DNA from 2 places in the Polaromonas sp. P1_F8 genome. Region 2 is predicted to be linked to the other one. Evidence: riboswitches for the same ligand, from Rfam matches in the RefSeq annotation. Region 2 holds a riboswitch; the other holds the start of a gene.
The links. A riboswitch is a leader RNA that binds a small molecule or an ion and turns the genes downstream of it on or off. The one in region 2 is predicted to bind S-adenosylhomocysteine.

Region 1: it holds a riboswitch for S-adenosylhomocysteine, as region 2 does, so the genes downstream of both, ahcY (adenosylhomocysteinase) here and metH (methionine synthase) in region 2, are expected to answer to the same signal.

What each region holds. Positions count from the first base shown of each region.
Region 1 covers NZ_JBFUBS010000002.1:419,096-422,503, forward strand. The annotation lists gene AC1D1J_RS10900 (TlyA family RNA methyltransferase) at 1-282, opposite strand, end outside; gene ahcY (adenosylhomocysteinase) at 430-1,860, opposite strand; S-adenosyl-L-homocysteine riboswitch at 1,962-2,036, opposite strand; gene AC1D1J_RS10910 (HAD-IIB family hydrolase) at 2,302-3,114, shown strand; gene AC1D1J_RS10915 (MFS transporter) at 3,230-3,408, opposite strand, start outside.
Region 2 covers NZ_JBFUBS010000004.1:354,780-358,187, forward strand. The annotation lists gene AC1D1J_RS16560 (Bug family tripartite tricarboxylate transporter substrate binding protein) at 148-1,131, shown strand; gene AC1D1J_RS16565 (Crp/Fnr family transcriptional regulator) at 1,184-1,792, opposite strand; S-adenosyl-L-homocysteine riboswitch at 1,886-1,982, shown strand; gene metH (methionine synthase) at 1,998-3,408, shown strand, end outside.

The sequences.
Region 1 (3,408 bases), on a different contig from region 2:
GGTGGACTGGCCCACGTCAAGGCAGCGCAAGCCATCCACCTTCAGGCCGGTAGCTTTCAGCGCGCCTTCGAGCTTGAGCCCACCGCGCGAGATGTACTTGGCTTCGGTGGTGTCCAGCAACTGCAGTTCAGCGCCGGGCGGAATCTCGTCGCCGTTCTTGGCGACCTTCTTCCAGGCAGCGTCGCTTTCAGGACGCCACTGCACACCCGACGCAATCAGGCGCTGGGCCTGGGAGCGGGTGGCGGCATGGCCGTGTTCGACGAGGAATAGGTCAGCGCGCATGTAGTTCCAGAAAAAAAGGGCTCAGCGCGTCGCGAGCGGCCGTCAGGCTAGGCGCGGGAGGACCCATGAACCGGAGCGTACTGGAGGTACGTGAGGATTCATGGAGGGACCCGCAACGACGCATCACGGCCGCGCAGTAGCGCGGGATCAGTAGCGGTAGGTGTTGGCTTTGTACGGGCCTGCTTTGCTGACACCGATGTACGCAGCCTGCTCGTCGCTCAACTCGGTCAGCACAGCGCCAACCTTCTTCAGGTGCAAACGGGCGACCTTTTCGTCAAGATGCTTGGGCAGCACATAGACCTTGCCCACTTCGTACGCGTCTTTCTTGGTGAAGAGCTCGATCTGTGCGATCGTCTGGTTGGCAAAGCTCGACGACATCACGAAGCTCGGGTGGCCGGTGCCGCAACCCAGGTTCACGAGGCGGCCCTTGGCCAGCAGGATGATGCGCTTGCCGTCCGGGAAGATCACGTGGTCGACTTGCGGCTTGATCTCTTCCCAGGTGCATTTTTCGAGTGCAGCAACGTCGATTTCGTTGTCGAAGTGGCCGATGTTGCAGACGATGGCCTGGTCTTTCATCTTCGCCATGTGCTCATAGGTGATGACGTTCTTGTTGCCGGTGGCGGACACAAAAATGTCAGCCTTGTCGGCGGCGTATTCCATGGTCACGACCTTGTAGCCTTCCATCGCGGCCTGCAGGGCGTTGATCGGGTCGATCTCGGTCACCCACACCTGGGCGCTCAGGGCGCGCAAGGCTTGTGCAGAGCCCTTGCCCACGTCGCCGTAGCCGGCAACCAGTGCAACCTTGCCGGCGACCATCACGTCGGTGGCGCGCTTGATGGCGTCAACCAGGGATTCGCGGCAGCCGTACAGGTTGTCGAACTTGGACTTGGTGACGGAATCGTTCACGTTGATGGCGCGCAGGGCCAGCGTGCCCTTGGCCGACATTTCATTCAAACGCAACACGCCGGTGGTGGTTTCTTCGGTCACACCGATGATGTTCTTCAGGCGGCGGCTGTACCAGGTCGGGTCTTGCGCGAGCTTGGCCTTGATCGAGTTGAACAGGCAGATTTCTTCTTCGCTGCCGGGTTTGGAGATCAGGCTCGCGTCTTTTTCGGCCTTGGTGCCCAGGTGCATCAGCAGCGTTGCGTCGCCGCCGTCGTCCAGGATCATGTTGGGGCCTTCTTCAGGCGTGCCCTTGGCACCGCTGAATTCGAAGATCTTGTGGGTGTAGTCCCAGTAGTCGGCCAGGGTTTCGCCCTTGATGGCGAACACCGGCGTGCCGGCAGCGGCAATCGCGGCGGCAGCGTGGTCCTGCGTCGAGAAGATGTTGCACGAAGCCCAGCGCACTTCAGCGCCCAGGGCCTGCAGGGTTTCGATCAGCACGCCGGTCTGGATCGTCATGTGCAGCGATCCGGTGATGCGCGCGCCCTTGAGCGGCTGCGCCTTCGCGAATTCTTCGCGGATGGCCATCAGGCCGGGCATTTCAGTTTGCGCGATGTTCAGTTCCTTGCGGCCCCAGGCGGCAAGCGAAATATCGGCAATGGTGTAGTCGGTGGAAGGTTTCAGGACGGCGCTCATTTGGTAACTCCGAAAGTCATAGGTCAAACTGGGCAAAATAGCCACGAGCCTGTACGTCAATCGGGGAGTTTGTTGTTAGCCTCACCCGGTTTGAAAGCACATGCGGGTGAGCGTGGTTGCAAATGAAAGTCCTGAGCCTAGACCACATGGAGTGGGTTGCAACGCTCCTCAGGAAGCCGTGATTATAACAAATCACCCCCGTCCAGGCTCACTGGCGTGTAGCCCGTTCCCCCCTCAAGGGGGCGGCGCCTGGGGCCGGCAAAGCCGGACCCTCGGCCCCCACTGGTGAAATACTCCCGCTGCATCCGCCCTGAATCTTCAAGCCAGCATGAGCCGTGGAACCGGCTTTGCCGGGCCACAGGCGGGCGGCCCCCTCGGGGGGGCAGCGACCCACACGAAGTGGGGGAGCGTGGGGGCCACATTCAGTGCGAAAATTTCACCATGCAAGAACTGAACACCTGGCCGGACAGCCAGCGGCGCCGCATCACCGGCGTCTTCACCGACATCGACGACACCCTGACCACTGAAGGCGCCATCACGGCCGATGCGCTGGCTGCGCTGGGCGAATTGAAAGCGCGCGGTTTCAAGGTCGTGGCCATCACAGGACGGCCGGTGGGCTGGAGCGAACCCTTCGCAGTGACCTGGCCGGTGGATGCCATCGTGGCCGAAAACGGTGCGGTGGCGCTGCTTTCCGAACAGGAAAATGGCCGGCAGACCAAGCAGGACGGGCGCAAGCCGCTATCAAAACTGTATCAACAGGATGCGGCGACTCGCGACGCCAACTTCGCCCGCATGCAGGCCGTGCTGGCGCGCATCGAGCGCGAGCTGCCAGGCATCACCCGCGCCACCGACTCGCCGGGCCGCGAAACCGACATCGCCATCGATCACAGTGAGTTTGTGCATTTGAGCGACGCGCAAATCGCCGCGGTGGTGGCGCTGATGAAAAGCGAGGGCATGCACGCCACCGTGAGCAGCATCCATATCAATGGCTGGTATGGCAGCCACAACAAGCTCGAAGGCGCGCGCTGGATAGTCCGGCAGCTCTGGCAGCGCGACCTGGACGCCGAGATGGACCAATGGGTCTATGTGGGCGATTCAACCAACGACCAGTTGATGTTCAAGACCTTTGCCAACAGCGTGGGCGTGGCCAACATCGCGCGCTTTGTTCCGCAGCTGGCGCACTTGCCGCGCTACGTAACGCGCGGCGAGCGCGGCGCAGGTTTCACCGAAATGGCGCGCGCTTTACTGGATTAACAACCGCAGCTGCCCCGCGTTACCTCAGCGGGTGCCGCGGATCGGGCTTTGCCCGGCCGCAGGCAACGTCCCCTGAAGGAGAGGGGACGCTACACGAAGTGAGCGTCAGCAGGGGTTAGCTATATTGGCGGCGCACCGAGCCCCAGCGCAGCCAGGCGCCGAGGGCCGCCACGGCCAGCACCAGCGCGGCGTAACCCTCTACCGTGGCAGGCAAGCCCAGCGGCGCGATCAGCCGGCCTGCCAGCATGGCGGGCACGCTGAAGGCCAGGTAGCTGATGGCGTACAGCGCAGAAA
Region 2 (3,408 bases):
ATGGCGTGTCCGGTCATATCCCGAAAAGTCATATTTCGCGGCTATAGTCAGGCCCCTTTGCCGAACCCTGTTTTCATTCTCCGGCGCTGCGCCTTGCAGCGTTGATGGTTCGGCAAAACAACGCAACACAACACAACCAAGGAAATCATGAAGGTGGGTTTATTCATCAAGGCCGCAGCGGCATTCATATTGGCGATGACGGCTTTCGCAGGCCATGCGCAACTGTCGCCCCAAAAACCGGTGACGATCGTCGTGCCCTATCCAGCCGGCGGCCCGCTGGACAACGCTGCGCGCATCCTGGCCGAGAAGCTGCGTCCCCTGCTCAAAACCGAAGTCACGGTTGACAACCGGCCGGGGTCCGGCGGAAACGTGGGTGCGGCCCTCGTCGCCAAGGCGCCTGCAGACGGCCATACGCTGGTGATGGGGGCGGTGGCCACCCATGCCATCAACCCATGGCTCTACCCGAACATGCCCTACGACGCATTGAAGGACTTCACGCCCATCACGTTGGTGGCGCGGGTGCCGAACGTGCTGGTCATGAATGCCGAAACGGCCAGGCGGCTGAAAATCAAGGACACCAAGGACCTGATTGCCTACGCACGCAAGAATCCCGGCCGGCTGAACTATGCCTCCGGCGGCAATGGAAGCGCCGGCCACCTCGCGGGCGAGCTGTTTAAAAGCCTGGCCAAGATCAGCGTGGTGCACCTGCCTTCCAGCGGCTCGGCCCAGGCGCAGGCTGGCCTGCTGTCCGGCCAGACCGACCTGATGTTCGACAACCTGGCCTCTGCCAGCGCCAACATCAAGTCGGGCAAGCTGGTCGCTTTTGGCGTGACCACCATCAACCGCTCCAGCAGCTTCACGGAAATTCCGACCATCAATGACGTGTTGCCCGGCTTTCACATCAGCACCTGGTTCGGCATCTTTGGCCCGGCCAACCTTCCCAAAGCCACGGCAGACCAGCTTCAGCGGGCATTCGCCGACGCGCTCAACACGCCCGATACCGCGGAAAAGTTTGCACGCATGAGCGCTACCCCCAGCCCCATGAGCTCTGCCGACTTTGCCTACATGGTGATGAAAGAGCACGCCGACTATGGACGCCTGATCAAGGTCGCCAAAATCAAGCTCGACTAAATCGAAAGGGCGGCCAGCCTGCCGCCATCCCCGCTTTTCTGCCAGACGGAAATCAGCCCGGCATCAGCCGGTCGATTTCCTGCTGCATGGCTTGTACCAGCTGGCTGTACATCTTGAGTTTTTCGCTGGTGTCGCGCAGCCGTTCGGCGATGCGCAGCGAAACGGCAAACATCAGTTTGGCCGCAGTCACCGGTTGCTCTTCCCCCATTTTTTCAAGCGCTGCGCGCGACAGCACGGCGCAGCTCACGTCGCTGCTGGCAGTGCATGATGCCAGCCGCGCCTGGCCGTCGACCAGGCCCATTTCGCCGATCAGGCTGCCGGGGCCCAGCACCGTGATGGTGACCGGCGTGCGGCGGCTGACCACAATGCTTTCGACGGTGACTTCGCCTTCGAGCAGCAGCACCATATAACCGGTATCGCTCTTGTCGCCTTCGCGGATGAAGGTCGTTCCCTCGGAAATCCTGCGCGGCGTCATGTAGCTGACGACAGTGAAAGCCTCTTCGGGCGTGAGCTGCATCAGGGCGGTTGGTGCAATCAGCAGCCTGGCGGCAAGCTCGGCCGTGCTGGAGCCCTCAATGGCCCGCATGCGGTCTTTGGGACGCATGGACTCGGGCGCATCGGGCGTTCCCTTCTGTTTTCTGCCGAACAGGTTTTCAAACATGGTGGCTCCGGCTATCCCCTGGACTTTTGTTGGTATCTCTTGCCATTGGCGCAAGGATATGGCGCGGGCGGCGTTCAGCCCTTAAAATGATGGTAACCCAAGGAGCGTTGCAGCGAACACAAGCGTTCGTCAGGCTTGGGTTACAGGCGGCGGCTTCCGGCGGCCCCTGCGGCAACGACGCTCACCTTTGCCTCAAGGTGAGTCCGTGTCTGAAACTGAATCTTTACCCAATGTTCCCCCCATGAAGCTGTCCGGCCTGGAGCCGGTCGCCATCGGTGCGGGCACGCTGTTTGTCAATATTGGCGAGCGCACCAACGTCACCGGCTCCAAGGCCTTCGCCCGCATGATCCTCAACGGTGAATACGAGCAGGCGCTGGCCGTGGCCCGTCAGCAGGTCGAAAACGGCGCCCAGATCATCGATATCAACATGGACGAGGCCATGCTGGACAGCCAGGCCGCCATGGTGCGCTTCCTGAACCTGATCGCCAGCGAGCCCGACATCGCCCGCGTGCCCATCATGATCGACAGCTCCAAGTGGAGCGTCATCGAAGCCGGCCTGCGCTGCATCCAGGGCAAGGGCATCGTCAACTCGATCTCGATGAAAGAGGGCCTGGAGCCCTTCAGGCAGCAGGCCAAACTGCTCAAGCGCTATGGCGCGGCGGCGGTGGTGATGGCTTTTGATGAAAAAGGCCAGGCCGACACCTATGAGCGCAAAGTCGAAATCTGCGAGCGCGCCTACCGCGTGCTGGTCGATGAGCTGGACTTTCCGCCCGAAGACATCATCTTCGATCCGAACATTTTTGCGATCGCCACCGGCATCGAAGAGCACAACAACTACGCGGTCGATTTCATCAACGCCACGCGTTGGATCAAGCAGAACCTCCCGGGCGCCAAGGTTTCTGGCGGCGTGTCCAACGTGTCCTTCAGCTTTCGCGGCAACGACCCGGTGCGTGAAGCCATCCACACCGTGTTCCTGTACCACGCGATCCAGGCCGGCATGGACATGGGCATCGTTAACGCCGGCATGGTCGGCGTGTATGACGACCTCGATCCGGTGCTGCGCGAGCGCGTCGAAGACGTGGTGCTCAACCGCACACCGGTCTATAAGCCAGGCGAGCCCGAACTCACTCCCAGTGAACGCCTGATCGAAGTGGCGGAAACCGCCAAAAGCGGCGCCAAGGACGACAGCAAGAAAAACGAGTGGCGTGCCCTGCCGGTGCGCCAGCGCCTGTCGCACGCGCTGGTCCACGGCATGAACGAGCACATCGTGACCGACACCGAAGAGGTCTACCAGGAGATCCTTGCAGAGGGCGGCCGGCCGCTGCATGTGATTGAAGGACCGTTGATGGACGGCATGAACATCGTCGGTGACCTGTTCGGTCAGGGCAAGATGTTTTTACCCCAGGTCGTCAAAAGCGCCCGTGTGATGAAGCAGGCCGTGGCGCATTTGCTGCCCTACATCGAAGCCGAAAAGCTGCTGCTCGAAGCCGCCGGCGGTGACGTCAAGACCAAAGGCAAGATCATCATCGCCACGGTCAAGGGTGATGTGCACGACATTGGCAAGAACATCGTGACGGTGGTCTTGCAGTGCAACAACTTCGAGGTCGTCAACATGG